Regions from separate parts of the Pseudomonas sp. NPDC078700 genome, predicted to be linked through region 2. Evidence: predicted binding sites of a transcription regulator. Region 2 holds the regulator's gene; each other region holds the start of a gene.
What was found. The regulator sigma-54, encoded in region 2, starts transcription at its own class of promoters, with help from an activator protein. The targets are predictions, from matches to a motif close to ANTGGCATNNANNTTGCTNT.
Positions count from the first base shown of each region.

Region 1: the regulator sigma-54 is predicted to act here: its motif matches at 1,822-1,841, upstream of glnK (P-II family nitrogen regulator).
Region 3: the regulator sigma-54 is predicted to act here: its motif matches at 2,160-2,179, upstream of ACIGCM_RS22020 (CmpA/NrtA family ABC transporter substrate-binding protein).

Region 1 is NZ_JBITUI010000004.1:335,393-340,464, reverse strand. Features, by position in the region: gene ACIGCM_RS15705 (autotransporter outer membrane beta-barrel domain-containing protein) at 1-1,037, opposite strand, end outside; gene ACIGCM_RS15700 (accessory factor UbiK family protein) at 1,356-1,631, opposite strand; gene glnK (P-II family nitrogen regulator) at 2,029-2,367, shown strand; gene ACIGCM_RS15690 (ammonium transporter) at 2,405-3,721, shown strand; gene ACIGCM_RS15685 (ammonium transporter) at 3,805-5,055, shown strand.
Region 2 is NZ_JBITUI010000005.1:276,331-281,402, forward strand. Features, by position in the region: gene rapZ (RNase adapter RapZ) at 1-531, opposite strand, end outside; gene ptsN (PTS IIA-like nitrogen regulatory protein PtsN) at 548-1,012, opposite strand; gene hpf (ribosome hibernation-promoting factor, HPF/YfiA family) at 1,028-1,336, opposite strand; gene ACIGCM_RS18730 (RNA polymerase factor sigma-54) at 1,526-3,046, opposite strand; gene lptB (LPS export ABC transporter ATP-binding protein) at 3,184-3,909, opposite strand; gene lptA (lipopolysaccharide transport periplasmic protein LptA) at 3,913-4,449, opposite strand; gene lptC (LPS export ABC transporter periplasmic protein LptC) at 4,436-5,002, opposite strand; gene ACIGCM_RS18750 (KdsC family phosphatase) at 5,014-5,072, opposite strand, start outside.
Region 3 is NZ_JBITUI010000008.1:145,467-150,538, reverse strand. Features, by position in the region: gene acnB (bifunctional aconitate hydratase 2/2-methylisocitrate dehydratase) at 1-2,082, shown strand, start outside; gene ACIGCM_RS22020 (CmpA/NrtA family ABC transporter substrate-binding protein) at 2,310-3,518, shown strand; gene ACIGCM_RS22015 (ANTAR domain-containing response regulator) at 3,537-4,115, shown strand; gene ACIGCM_RS22010 (pyridoxal phosphate-dependent decarboxylase family protein) at 4,306-5,072, shown strand, end outside.

The DNA.
Region 1 (5,072 bases), on a different contig from region 2:
AAACCGCTGTTGGCCGTGCCAGTACTGATTGTGCCGCCAGCAATAGTGATGCGTGCATCCCCTCTGCTGTTCTGTACTCGCAATGCATCAGACCTGTCGCCAAGGGTGGTCAAGGATGCCTCGGGGTTGTTGAACACAATGGTTGAGTTTGCGCCGTTGCGGGTATTGCCACCTGCCGGGTCGATAATCACATCGGCGCCATTGCCGACGAAAATACCTTCGTTGTTGTCCCCGCTAACGCTGATAGCAACTTGCTGGCCGGTGATAATCACAGCGTTATCCTGACCGGTGGCAACAATGCCAAAGCCCGCTGAGTTGCTGATGAGGTTATTCAACTCAATGTTTGAACCGGCGGTGCCATTAGCTTCGATTGCACGGCTGATTGTCTCGAGCATGGTAGTGCCTTGGACTTCGATGGTTGCTCCATTGCTTGCCCGTAAACCCCGCTCAAGCTTAACCGCTGGGTTATTGCTGGTGCCTGCTGGGCCGCGGGAGACAGCATCTAGGTTGCCTTTAAGCAAAATGCTGCCGCGATTGGCGTCCAGGCCTATGGCATTTGTTTGTGTCGTGACCAGGCGCGTATTACCGCCAACAATAATTGAGCCAGCGCCTGTGCCTGTACTCACCGCGCGCAGGAGTTGACCGGTTTCGGTGCCGCGCGCGCCATTCAATATGCTGGTCAGGTTACCCTCAATACTCAACGCGGCATTGCGGGCATATACCACTTCGCGGTTGCCGTTGGGTGTGCTCGGTAATACTTCGGCAGTGACGTTGGGCGCTGTCAGCGTTAGTGAACTGTTGGCGTTGCTGCGAATCGGTACATTGATTGTGTTTGAGGCAAAGTTGCTGTCTGCGCTGGTACAAACTGAACCTTCAATAGCGCCCACGCCATTGCGGGTAACGCAAGCTGCTTGTGCCTTGTTGGCACCGCTAATGGTAAGCACTAAGAGTGCAGTGAATGAGAGGCTTTGTAGTTGCCATCCTGCTCGCAGGGGAAAGGCTGGAATGGAGGATGGGCTTTGCTTGATCCACTTCATGATCGACGTCCTTTGTCGTATATCTTCGAGGCGCATCGGGGCCGCAGGAATCCGTCTGCTTGGAAGGCCTGATGTTGCTGCTAGGATTTTATCCCTGGGAATCGTGCTCAAAGACACCTGCAAGAATTGTTTAGATTCTTAGGGCGTAGAGCTTTGTGCTGGCATCAGCTAGGTGGTTGGGCTGGCGGCTCGTTAGGCGAGCGCAGGCTGTCGACGTGCTGTTTTAGCCGTCGATCGGATGCCCTTAAGTGGGTTGGTTGATATGTGGGTACTGGGTTGCGGTCACCTTTGTGACCGCGGTCCTAGACTGCGGGCCTGTTACTGGCCGGGCTCTGTGGCGGGTGCTGGCTGGTTATGAGCTTCAAGTTCAAGGACTTTGGCTTCGAGTGCCTCCAAACGTGCACGTGTGCGCGCTAAAACAACCATCTGGCTATCGAATTCTTCGCGGCTCACCAGATCCAACTTGCTGAATCCGCTTTGCATCAGTGCTTTGAACTGCGCCTCAAATTCAGCGCGGGGCAGCGGTGTATCACCGTTGAACAGGCGTGAAGCACCGGCGGTGAGGGCGTCGAGCAGAATTTTTGGTGGCAACATAACAAGCTTCCAATAGCGATAGGCCCAAAGTGTAACACGCAGCGTCGAGCGTACTGGCTGTGAGGTCTGCACGATAATTGCGCGCTGCGCACGATGGCGATGCACCGTTGTTGTGCATTAAATCCTGGCAAACGCGCTTGATACCTTGGCTCTAGCGCCTAAGTGCATGAAATAAAGCGGCTTTACGATGTTTGGCAAGGTTTCTGCTTAGGTCAAAGTGAGACAGGCACTGATGCCGTTAGACGGGGCACAGGAGTGTTCCGTCAGGAGCGGTGGGTGGGTATTGGAATTGCTAAGTTAGAGCAGCCAATGCATTACAAAAGCCAGACACTGCGCTTAGACTTGACCTGGGTTTGCAATTCCTGGGGCAAGTCCACCTTACACGGGAGAGAGTTACATGAAGCTAGTTACTGCCATCATCAAGCCGTTCAAGTTGGACGATGTCCGTGAGTCACTGTCGGAGATCGGCGTGCAGGGCATCACTGTTACTGAAGTCAAAGGCTTCGGTCGTCAGAAGGGCCACACCGAGCTGTACCGTGGTGCTGAATACGTAGTCGACTTTTTGCCAAAAGTGAAAATCGACGTGGCCATCGCTGACGATCAACTGGATCGTGTCATCGAGGCCATCACTAAAGCTGCTAACACCGGCAAGATTGGTGATGGCAAAATTTTCGTAGTCAACCTGGAACAGGCGATTCGTATCCGTACCGGCGAAACCGATACCGACGCGATTTAAGCCACCCAAAACCAAACCCCGCCCCAGGAGTTAAACCATGACTCTGCGAAAGATCGCAGGGCTAGGAGCCCTTTTGTCCCTTGTTTTGCCTAGCGTTGCTATGGCTGACGAGGTTGTACTGAACAGCGGCGATACCGCGTGGATGATTGTTGCCACCGCATTCGTGCTGTTTATGACTATTCCAGGCCTGGCACTTTTCTATGGCGGCATGGTGCGTTCCAAGAACGTACTGTCCGTAATGATGCAGTGCTTTGCGGTTACCTGTTTGGTCAGTCTGCTGTGGGTTATTTATGGCTACAGCATGGCGTTTGACACCACTGGTATGGAAGAAGGTGTTGTTAACTTCAACTCCTTTGTGGGCGGCTTGTCTAGAGCATTCCTCAGCGGTTTGGGGACTGACAGCCTGGTAGCAGCGGTTCCTGAAAGCGTGTTCATCACGTTTCAGATGACCTTTGCGATCATCACTCCTGCACTCATTGTCGGCGCCTTCGCTGAGCGCATGAAGTTCTCCTCAATGCTGGTCTTCATCACTGCCTGGTTCACCTTGGTCTATGCACCAATGGCGCACATGGTCTGGGGTGGCGTGGGCGGCTTGTTGTGGGATTGGGGTGTACTTGATTTCGCAGGCGGTACTGTCGTGCACATCAACGCCGGTGTGGCCGGTCTGGTGGCGTGCTTGGTACTGGGCAAGCGTAAGGGTTATCCAACCGCAGCAATGGCTCCGCACAACTTGGGTTACACCTTGATTGGCGCGGCAATGCTTTGGGTCGGCTGGTTTGGTTTTAACGCGGGTTCAGCAGTGGCGGCGAACGGCACGGCGGGCATGGCCATGTTGGTCACCCAAATTGCCACGGCTGCTGCGGCACTGGGCTGGATGTTTGCTGAGTGGCTGACACACGGCAAGCCAAGTGCACTGGGGATTGCCTCCGGTGTGGTTGCTGGTCTGGTGGCAATTACTCCAGCTGCGGGAACTGCAGGCCCAATGGGCGGGCTAATCATCGGTCTGGCCGCAGGCGTAATTTGCTTCTTCTGCGCAACTAGCTTGAAACGCAAACTCGGTTACGACGATTCACTGGACGCTTTCGGCGTACATGGTATCGGCGGCATCGTTGGTGCATTGCTCACGGGTGTCTTTGCAGCACCTGCACTGGGCGGTTTCGGTGAAGTTGAAAACATCGCAGCGCAACTCTGGATCCAGTTTGAAGGCGTGATCTTCACCGTGATCTACACCGCAGTTGTGACCTTTGTGATTCTCAAAGTGATCGACGTGGTGATGGGTCTGCGGGTCAGTGAAGAGGAAGAGACTGTCGGTCTCGATCTCGCCCTGCATAACGAGCGTGGCTACAACCTGTAAGCACACAGAGTGCGCCCGGATCCAACACCCGGGCGCCTTAACCGAATAGCGCTATTGATAAAGCGCACGGCACGAGGTGACATATGGACAACACAGCATTGACAGCATTGACGTACGGGTTTGATACCTTCTACTTCTTGATATGTGGCGCATTGGTAATGTGGATGGCAGCGGGTTTTGCCATGCTCGAATCCGGTCTGGTACGCGCCAAGAACACCACTGAAATTTTGACTAAGAACATCGCGCTGTATGCAATTGCGAGCGTTATGTATCTGGTCATCGGTTACCACATCATGTACTCCAGCCCTGAAGGCGGCATTCTGCCGAGCTTCGGCTTCCTGATTGGTAGCGAGCACACTCCTGAGGCCGTTCTGGCTGGTGGAGATGACGCCCCTTATTACTCGCTGCGTTCGGACTTCTTCTTCCAGGTGGTGTTCGCTGCTACCTGTATGTCGATTGTTTCCGGTGCAGTAGCTGAGCGCATGAAGCTGTGGGCTTTCCTGGCCTTCGCCGTGGTGATGACAGGTTTCATTTACCCCGTTCAAGGTTTCTGGAAATGGGGCGCAGGCTTCCTTAACTCTGCTGGTTTCCTCGACTTCGCAGGTTCTGGCGTTGTGCACATGGCGGGTGCTGCTGCAGCTCTGGCGGGTGTTCTGCTGCTGGGTGCTCGGAAAGGCAAATACGGCGCGAACGGCCAAATCAACCCGATTCCTGGTGCTAACTTGCCAATGGCAACGCTGGGTACATTCATCCTGTGGATGGGCTGGTTTGGTTTCAACGGTGGCTCGCAGTTGAAGATGAGCACCATTGAAGATGCCAACGCTGTGGCTCAGGTGTTTGTGAACACCAACATGGCCGCTGCCGGTGGTTTGATTGCTGCGTTGCTGGTTGCTCGCATTCTGTTCGGTAAGGCTGACCTGACGATGGCCCTTAACGGTGCCTTGGCCGGTCTGGTTGCTATCACTGCTGAGCCGCTGACCCCTGGTGCCCTGCAGGCCACTCTGATCGGTGGTGTGGGTGGCGTACTGGTGGTGTTCGCCATCATCGGCCTCGACAAGCTCAAGCTTGATGATCCTGTCGGTGCCATCTCGGTACACGGCGTATGCGGCATATGGGGTCTGCTGGCAGTCTGCTTGACCAACCCTGATGCATCACTGGGTGCTCAGTTGCTGGGTATAGCTTCGATCTTCGCTTGGGTATTCATTGCCAGCCTTATCGTTTGGGCCATCATCAAAGCCGTCATGGGCCTGCGTGTTAGCGAAGAAGAAGAGTACGAAGGTGTAGATATCGCTGAATGCGGTATGGAAGCCTACCCAGAATTTACTAAGTCTTAATTTTCTGGAAAACCTGA
Region 2 (5,072 bases):
GCCACGCTTAAAGCCAAAGGACTCAACCAGAAATGCTGTGCCCGGATCTGGCTTGTTCAACAGGCGCAGAGCGAGGGTATCGCGCAGCTGGTAGAGATTCAGGTGGGTGGTGTCGATCTTTAGGTCGGCCAGATCGATGATTGGCTCAAGCAGCAGCGCTTCATCGGTAATGGCTTCTGCTAACGAACGATTGTCGTTAGTCAGTGGATGACGCCTGCGGGTTTCCGAGAAACGCTTGAGCAAGGTTTCTTCGTTTGCATCCAGGTACAGTAGATCGCACTGAACATTGCGTGCACGCACTTGTTCAAGCAGCTCTGGGAACATATTCAGATCGCTTGGCAGGTTACGAGCGTCAATTGACACCGCGACATTGGGGCGAACTGAATCTTGCTGCTGAAGCGCTCGCTCAGCGAGTTGCGGCAGCAAGCTGGCTGGCAGGTTATCAATGCAGTAAAAGCCGTTGTCCTCGAGAACAGCAAGGGCCGTACTTTTACCTGATCCTGAGCGACCGCTGACAATAATCAAGCGCATGGGAGTTCTCTGCCATTTAGCTGTTGTTCTGGATATCGACAACAACTTGATACAGGGCGTCATTGCTTTGGGCCTGGCGCAATCGTTCACGTACATCGCTGCGATCAAGCATGCTCGCGATTTGACGAAGCAGTTCCAGGTGTTCATCCGTGGCGGCTTCAGGAACCAGCAGGACGAATAGCAAATCTACCGGTGCGCCATCGATCGCGTCGAAATCTACAGCGGAGTCAAGCCTGAGCAATGCACTGATTGGCGCATTGCAAGCGGGCAGGCGGCAGTGTGGAATGGCGATGCCATTACCAAAACCGGTGGACCCGAGTTTCTCGCGGGCAATCAGGCTTTCGAAAATGTCTTGTCCATCGAGGTCGGGCAGTTCGCGCGCAACCAAGTTGGCAATCTGTTCGAGAACACGTTTTTTGCTGCCGCCCGGCACGTTCACCAAGGAACGGCCGGGGGTCAGGATATTTTCAAGTCGGATCATAGGAGTTGGGCGATATCAACGGGCCATTGCACCCTGTTGACGGTCGAGCTGCTTTTCCTTGTGCTTGATAAGTTGTCTGTCGAGTTTGTCAGTCAGTAAATCGATTGCTGCATACATATCATCGTGTTCGGCATTGGCGACTATTTCGCCGCCCGCAATGTGTAAGGTGGCTTCGATTTTCTGTTTGAGCTTCTCGACCTCCATAATGACTTGCACATTCGTAATCTTGTCGAAGTGGCGTTCTAGTCGACTGAATTTTTCGTCGATGTAGTCACGCAGGGCGTCGGTCACATCTAGCTGGTGTCCACTGATGTTGACTTGCATACCGCATTCTCCTTGTTGCCGTGTGTAAGAGACAAGCTGTTTTGCTTGCCGCCGGAACACTGTGGCGCGAAAAGCTCTCAGTCAGCGAGTCTGGCAATTTCACACTCTGGATAAGAGCAGTATGGCTGCTTTTAGCGAGGCGTGGGCCAGTTCGATACTGGGTGAGACGATTTTCCTGTTCATCAGCTGTTACATCAATCGCTTGCGTTCACTTGAAGGCGCGATACCGAGGGATTCACGGTATTTAGCAACTGTGCGGCGAGCTACCTGAATGCCTTGTTCCTCCAGTAAACCAGCGATCTTGCTGTCACTCAACGGCTTTTTTGCATTTTCCGCTGCAACCAGTTTTTTGATGATCGCGCGGATCGCTGTAGACGAGCATTCTCCGCCTTCGGAAGTGCTGACATGGCTTGAGAAGAAGTATTTCAACTCGTAAATGCCGCGCGGGGTATGCATGAATTTTTGTGTGGTAACGCGCGAGATGGTCGACTCGTGCATGCCAACTGCCTCGGCGATATCGTGTAGTACCAGCGGCTTCATCGCTTCGTCACCGTAATCAAGAAAGCCGCGCTGATGCTCGACAATCTGGGTCGCGACTTTCATCAAGGTTTCGTTACGGCTCTGCAGGCTTTTGATAAACCAGCGGGCTTCTTGCAACTGATTGCGCATAAAGGTGTTGTCAGCGCTGGAGTCAGCACGGCGCACAAAACCTGCATATTGGGCATTGACCCGCAGCCGAGGCATAGCCTCTTGGTTGAGCTCAACCAGCCAGCGCTCGTTGTGCTTGCGCACGATGACGTCGGGCACCACGTATTCAGGCTCGCTTGATTCAATCTGCGAGCCTGGGCGTGGGTTAAGGCTCTGGATCAGTTCGATAACCTGACGCAGCTCGTCTTCCTTGAGCTTCATGCGGCGCATCAGTTGGCTGTAATCCCGATTGCCAAGCAGATCCAGGTAATCATTAGCCAGGCGCTGTGCTTCTGCCAGCCAAGGCGTCTTGGCGGACAGTTGGCGTAGCTGTAAGGTCAGGCATTCGCGCAAGTCGCGGGCAGCAATGCCTGACGGCTCAAACTGCTGGATGCGGTGCAGGACGGCCTCAATCTCGTCAAGCTCGATATCCAATTCTGGATCAAAGGCTTCGAGAATCTCTTCGAGGGTTTCTTCGAGGTAGCCTTGGGGGTTGATGCAGTCGATCAGGGTGACTGCAATCAAGCGATCTTTGTCGGACATTGGCGACAGGTTGAGCTGCCAGAGCATATGGCTCTGCAGGCTCTCACCGGTAGAGGTGCGGGTGGTGAAATCCCACTCGTCGTCGTCATTGCTGCTGCTCGGCAAGCTGCTGGCACTGGTTTGGTAGACGTCTTCCCAGGCAGTATCGATAGGCAGCTCATTGGGAATGCGTTCATTCCACTCGCCGTCGTCCAGGTTGTCCACAGTTTGTGGAGCATCTTGGTGGTTGCTGCTTTCTTCGTAGGTGTCTTGTTGAACCGGCTGCTCGACAGGCGCAGTTTCTGCGCCGTCGGCCATAGGGTCCGAATTATCGAAGTCTTCGCCATCTTCTTGGCGTTCAAGCATTGGGTTTGACTCCAGTGCCTCCTGGATTTCTTGTTGAAGATCCAAGGTCGACAGTTGGAGTAAGCGAATGGCTTGTTGCAGCTGAGGAGTCATCGTCAGCTGCTGGCCCATCTTCAGGACTAGCGATGGTTTCATTGCAGACCTTATTTACCGGCGTCTCTGCGCAATCCACTACAGGGCACCTGATAAGGCGCCTCAAGGAAGCAAATTATATGCCTGAATCGCAGTGCTTTGCCTAGCTGTTGACGCTAATTGGGCGAGAAAAACCCCATTTAAAGGCGGAATTCATGACCCAAGTAGACTTCTTTAACTGTCTGGTTAGCCAGAATGGCTTCTGAATCACCTTCTGCAATGAGCTGGCCGTCACTGACGATATAGGCTGTTTCGCAAATATCCAGTGTTTCGCGCACATTGTGGTCGGTAATCAATACGCCGATACCTTTGGCTTTTAAGTGGTGAATGATTTGCTTAATGTCGCCGACCGAAATCGGGTCGACACCGGCAAATGGTTCATCAAGTAAGATAAATTTTGGTGCAGTGGCCAAGGCGCGCGCGATTTCAACGCGACGCCGCTCGCCGCCAGAAAGGCTCATGCCCAGGTTGTCACGAATGTGGTGAATATGGAATTCCTCAAGCAGGCTCTCCAATTCAGCCTCGCGGCCTGCACGGTCCAGCTCTTTACGCGTCTCAAGAATTGCCATGATGTTATCGGCCACGCTGAGCTTGCGAAAAATGGAAGCTTCTTGCGGCAGGTAGCCAATGCCTGCACGGGCACGGCCATGCATTGGCTGGTGGCTGACATCGAGGTCATCAATCAGGATCCGACCCTGGTCAGCCTGGACTAAGCCCACAATCATGTAGAAGCAGGTGGTTTTACCTGCACCGTTAGGGCCAAGCAGGCCGACGATTTGGCCGCTGTCTATGCTTAGGCTAACGTCACGGACAACCTGGCGGCTTTTGTAGCTTTTAGCCAGGTGTTGGGCTTTCAATGTAGCCATTAATTACTGCCCTTGGGTGGGTTTGTTCTTCGGCTGAATCACCATATCGATACGCGGGCGCGGCGTGGTCACCTTGGTGCCATTTGCGCGGCCAGCATTGACGATTTGGCGCTGCGTATCGTAGACAATTTTTTCGCCCTCGAAGGTATTACCCTCTTGGATGACTTTGGCTTGGTCAATCAGCACAATGCGCTCGTTGGCGGAAAAGTACTGAATGGTCAGGCCGTAGGCTTTGACGATCTCTTTGTCGACTGCAGGCTTCTGTTCGTAATACGCAGGGCGTCCGACGGAGGTAAAGACATCGACTTCGCCTTTGGCGTTCTGCGTAATGGTGACAGTGTCGCCGGTGATTTTCATGGTGCCTTGGGTGATCACGACATCACCGCGGTACACTGCCACGCCTTGCTTGTCGTCAAGCTCGGCACTGTCGGCCTGTACGCGGATCGGTTGATCGCGATCAGTTGGCAAAGCCCAGGCATTAACGCTTCCTAGCGATGCACCTAAGCTGAGTAGAAGGGGGAGGGTTTTAACGAACCTCATGCTGGCCTCTTACGTTGGACAGCAGGAGCATCCGGCTGTCATTTAAATACGCTTTCATTCCTTGCGCCGTGGTCACCCCGTTGGCCGCTTCAATTCTAACGGCTTGCTGGGTCTGCGCATATTCCTTATCGGGAATTACCGTAAGACGACTGGTCGTAAGCAAGGTTGGGCGACCTTTTGCATCGGTGCGCTCAACGCGAACTTTATCAATCAGCTCGACCTCTTTACCGCCAGGTGAAACTTCGCCTTTCTCGCTTTGGACATGCCATGGCAACTCTCCTTCACGGTACAGCAGCAGGTCTGGCTGGGTGAGGTAGGAGATATCCGAGGCTTTGGCATGCTCGACTTTGTCGGCAGTCATCTCGTAATGCAATGTACCGTCAGGCTGATATTGCACGGTTTTAGAGTTGACCACATAGAAGTCGATTGTGTTTTGCGCAGTGGTCTTGGCGGGTTTGTCCGCAAAGCTGTCCGGGTTGATGTTCCAGTAGCCCGCTGCGGCGACTAGCAGCACGCCAAGCAGGAGGAGCAAAATGTTTAATGGTTTGCGCATAGTTTGCAGGTCTACAGGTAGGCTGCTTGAGCAGCTTCAAGGGTGCCTTGGGCGAGCATGATCTGCTCGC
Region 3 (5,072 bases), on a different contig from region 2:
ACCGGCGAAACCAACACTGACGACCTGTCACCCGCTCCAGATGCCTGGTCGCGTCCAGATATCCCGTTGCACGCACTGGCCATGTTGAAAATGGCCCGCGATGGCATCGTGCCTGAGCAACAAGGCGTAACCGGCCCTCTCAAGCAGATCGAAGAGATCCGCGCAGCTGGCTTCCCTGTTGCCTATGTCGGCGACGTTGTGGGTACGGGTTCTTCGCGTAAATCCGCAACCAACTCGGTATTGTGGTTCTTCGGCGATGACATCCCTTACGTGCCGAACAAGCGCGCTGGCGGTTTCTGCTTCGGCAACAAAATTGCACCGATCTTCTACAACACCATGGAAGATGCCGGCGCCCTGCCGATTGAATTCGATGTAACCAACATCGCCATGGGCGACGTGATCGACGTTTACCCATACGCCGGTAAAGTGTGCAAACACGGCACCGACGAAGTAATCACTACTTTCGGCCTGAAAACCCCTGTTCTGCTCGACGAAGTTCGTGCCGGCGGTCGTATTCCGTTGATCGTAGGTCGCGGCCTGACCGAAAAAGCCCGCGCTGAGCTGGGCCTAGGCCCAGTTGACCTGTTCAAAAAACCTGAGCAGCCAGCTGACAGTAACAAAGGCTTCACTTTGGCTCAGAAGATGGTTGGTAAGGCTTGCGGCGTTGAAGGTGTGCGTCCTGGCACCTACTGCGAACCGAAGATGACCACCGTTGGCTCCCAAGACACCACCGGTCCAATGACCCGTGATGAGCTCAAAGACCTGGCGTGCCTGGGCTTCTCGGCTGACTTGGTATTGCAGTCGTTCTGCCACACTGCGGCTTATCCGAAGCCGATCGACGTGACCACTCACCACACCCTGCCTGACTTCATCCGCACCCGCGGTGGTGTTTCGCTGCGTCCTGGTGACGGCATCATCCACAGCTGGTTGAACCGCATGCTGCTGCCTGACACCGTCGGCACTGGTGGCGATTCGCACACCCGCTTCCCAATGGGTATCTCCTTCCCAGCGGGTTCTGGCTTGGTTGCTTTCGCAGCCGCCACTGGCGTAATGCCGCTGGACATGCCGGAATCCATTCTGGTTCGTTTCAAGGGCAAAATGCAGCCTGGTATCACCCTGCGTGACCTGGTCCATGCGATCCCTTACTACGCCATCCAGAAAGGCCTGCTGACTGTTGAGAAGAAAGGCAAGATCAACGCCTTCTCTGGCCGCATCCTTGAGATCGAAGGTCTCGACGAGCTGACCGTAGAACAAGCGTTCGAACTGTCTGACGCCTCTGCAGAGCGTTCTGCTGCTGGTTGCACCATCAAGATGCCGGAAAAGGCAATTGCCGAGTACCTGCAGTCGAACATCACCCTGCTGCGCTGGATGATCAGCGAAGGCTACGGCGATGCGCGCACCATGGAACGCCGTGCTCAAGCGATGGAAGCTTGGTTGGCCAACCAAGAACTGATGAGCGCTGATGCTGACGCGGAATACGCCGAAATCATCGAAATCGACCTGTCAGAACTAAAAGAGCCGGTTCTCTGCGCACCAAACGACCCAGACGATGCACGTCTGCTGTCGAGTGTTCAGGGCGAGAAAATTGACGAAGTGTTTATCGGCTCGTGCATGACCAACATTGGTCACTTCCGCGCTGCTGGTAAGCTGCTGGATAAAGTCAAAGGTGGTATCCCTACGCGTCTGTGGCTGTCGCCGCCGACCAAAATGGACGCTCACCAACTGACTGAAGAAGGCTACTACGGCATCTTCGGCAAAGCTGGCGCACGCATGGAAATGCCAGGCTGCTCGCTGTGCATGGGCAACCAGGCACGTGTTGAAGCCAACTCCACCGTGGTATCGACTTCGACGCGTAACTTCCCGAACCGTTTGGGCGATGGTGCCAACGTGTACCTGGCCTCTGCCGAACTGGCTGCGGTCGCTGCAATCACCGGCAAACTGCCGACGGTTGAAGAGTACATGGGCTACGCGAAAGACATCGACAGCATGGCTGCCGACGTTTACCGCTACCTGAGCTTCGACCAGATTGCTGAGTTCCGTGAAGCGGCTGCGAACGCCAACATCCCGGTCGTTCAAGCCTAAGCGTTACCCGCATCAAGATGAGCCTCGCCTAGTGCGGGGCTTTTTCTTGCCTTGAATTTAGCGATGGATTTAATGCCGCTGGCACATGAATTGCTTAAAACATAGCAAGTACAGACATAACAAGCAGTTCCAGTATCGGAGCATGCTTATCGACAACGGCGTCGTCTCGGAACTGCCTTACGCAGGCTCTGGAACGGCGCTTTTTTGTGTTGCAAAGGGAATGCTCAATGGGTGATCTAACAACTGGCCGCACCGATGCACTGGATTGGGTTAACGGCTCTGACGCTCCCGAAAAAAGCGTGCTCAATCTTGGTTTCATGGCGCTGACTGACGCCGCCTCAGTGATTGTGGCGGCCACCCAAGGCTTTGCCCAACCTTATGGTTTGACCCTCAATCTGCAACGTCAGTCATCCTGGGCGACCCTGCGTGACAAATTACTCAGCCGTGAACTCGATGCAGCCCACTCGTTATACGGCCAGATTTATGGCACGCACCTGGGGATTGGTGGTCCAGCGACTGAAATGGCCATTCTTATGGGGCTCAACCACAACGGCCAAGCAATCAACCTGTCCGAGCAACTCAAACGCAGCGGCGTGACCAATGGCGAGGCACTGAAAGCGCAGGTGCATCAAAGCAGTGCAAAACTCACATTCGCGCAAACGTTCCCCACGGGCACACACGCCATGTGGCTGTCTTATTGGCTCGCCAGCCAAGGGATTCATCCCGTTAACGATGTAAGCACTGTAGTAGTCCCGCCCGCACAGATGGTTGCGCACCTCAATGCAGCGCGTATCGATGGTTTCTGCGCAGGCGGCCCATGGGGGGCTTTGGCTGTTGATCAGGGGCAAGGCTTCACCGTCGCGACAACCCAAATGATTTGGCCTGACCATCCCGAGAAAGTGCTGGGCGTGACCCGCGAGTTCATCGAGCTCTACCCAAACACCGCCCGTGCACTGACGATGGCAGTCCTTGAAGCTAGCCGCTTTATCGACGAAAACCCGGAAAACAAGCGCAGCACCGCCAAACTGATTAGCAGTGCCGACTACGTGGATGCACCACTGTCATCAATAGAACCACGCTTTCTTGGCCACTATCAGGACGGGCTTGGCAATGCCTGGAGCGACCCTCACCCACTGCGCTTTCATGCGGACGGTACCGTCAATATGCCTTACTTGTCTGATGGCATGTGGTTTATGACCCAGTTCCGTCGCTGGGGGCTGTTGCGCGAAGACCCGGATTATCTGGCTGTCGCGCAGCGTATTCAGCAACTCGATATTTACAGCCAGGCTGCCAATGCACTGAACATCCCGGTGCCAGCAGCCATGCGCAGTAGCACCTTGTTAGATGGCAAGTGTTGGGATGGCAGCAACCCAGCCGACTATGCACGAAGTTTTGCACTTCACGCATTGAGCGACAGCCCTGTGACCGCCCAATAACAGGCAGGAGGCCAAAACATGCTGCGCATACTTCTAATTAACGACACGCCAAAAAAAGTTGGTCGCCTCAAGGCTGCGCTCACTGAGGCTGGCTTTGAAGTTATCGATGAGTCCGGTTTGACCATTGACCTTCCTGCCCGGGTAGAGGCTGTTCGCCCCGATGTCATTCTGATCGACAGTGAGTCACCCAGCCGCGATGTAATGGAACAAGTGGTGCTGGTTAGCCGCGACCAGCCGCGCCCGATTGTGATGTTCACTGACGAACACAACCCAAGCGTCATGCGCCAAGCGATTCAATCCGGCGTGAGTGCCTACATAGTCGAAGGCATCCATGCGCAGCGCTTGCAGCCCATACTGGATGTTGCCATGGCGCGCTTTGAGAGTGATCAAGCACTGCGAGCCCAACTGCACGCACGCGACGCGCAACTGGCTGAACGCAAGCGAATTGAGCTGGCCAAAGGTTTGTTGATGAAAATGAAAAGCTGCGATGAAGAAGCGGCCTACACCTTGATGCGCCGACAAGCCATGAGCCGCCAACAAAAGCTGGCACAAGTTGCCGAGCAGATTATTGCCATGCACGACCTGCTGGGCAATTAGCAGCCTCGGGCACCTCTAAATTTAGGCATCGCAAGGGCCAACTGTACCGCTTTAAAGATAACTGTTCCGCCCGAAGCTTCAATCTGTTGGCGACTGTACAGCTGTCTCAACCGGCGGTTGTACCTGCGCCAACAGAGGCTCAATAGCTAAGATAAAAGCATTCAGCCCAGCGGCTAACGGTGAACCTAAAATGACAACCTACAGTGATGAACGCCAGCTGCTTGGCGAAGCCGATCAGCGTGCGCTGGATTATTTCGACAGCCAGCACACTCGCCCGGCATTCCCCACCAAGCAGGCGATTGCAGCGCTGAGCGCGCTTGACCAGCCGCTCAATGAGCACGCACTTGCGGCTCAGCAGGTGTTACGTCACTTAGATGAAATAGCCTCTCCTGCCACGGTCAACTCAAACGGTTCGCGCTACTTTGGTTTTGTCATCGGCGCGACCCTGCCCGCTGCCGCCGCAGCCGAGCGCTTGGTCTTGGCGTGGGATCAATGCGCCTCATCCTTTGATAACTCGCCGGCAGCTGATGTGATCGAACGTATTGCCGGGCGCTGGGTACTTGAAGCGCTGAGGCTGCCAACCAGCAGCGCTGTGGGTTTTGGTACCAGTGCGACTGCCTGCACGCTGGCCTGCATATCTGCTGCACGCCGTGCACTGCTGGCGCGCAAAGGCTGGGACTTTGACGGCGACGGGCTAATGGGAGCACCCGAGGTACGCGTTGTGGTGTCTGCGAGCGTGCACATTACCGTGAAGAAAGCCCTGCGCATTCTGGGTTTCGGCACTAAGCGATTAATCATTGCAGCAACGGACGCGTACGGAAGAATTGACCCCTTGCAACTGCCGCCACTCGATGACCTATGCATTCTGTGCCTACAGGCTGGGGAAGTTAATACCGGTGAGTTTGACCCCTTCAGCGCAATCATTCCTGTGGCTAAAGGTGCGGGTGCCTGGGTTCA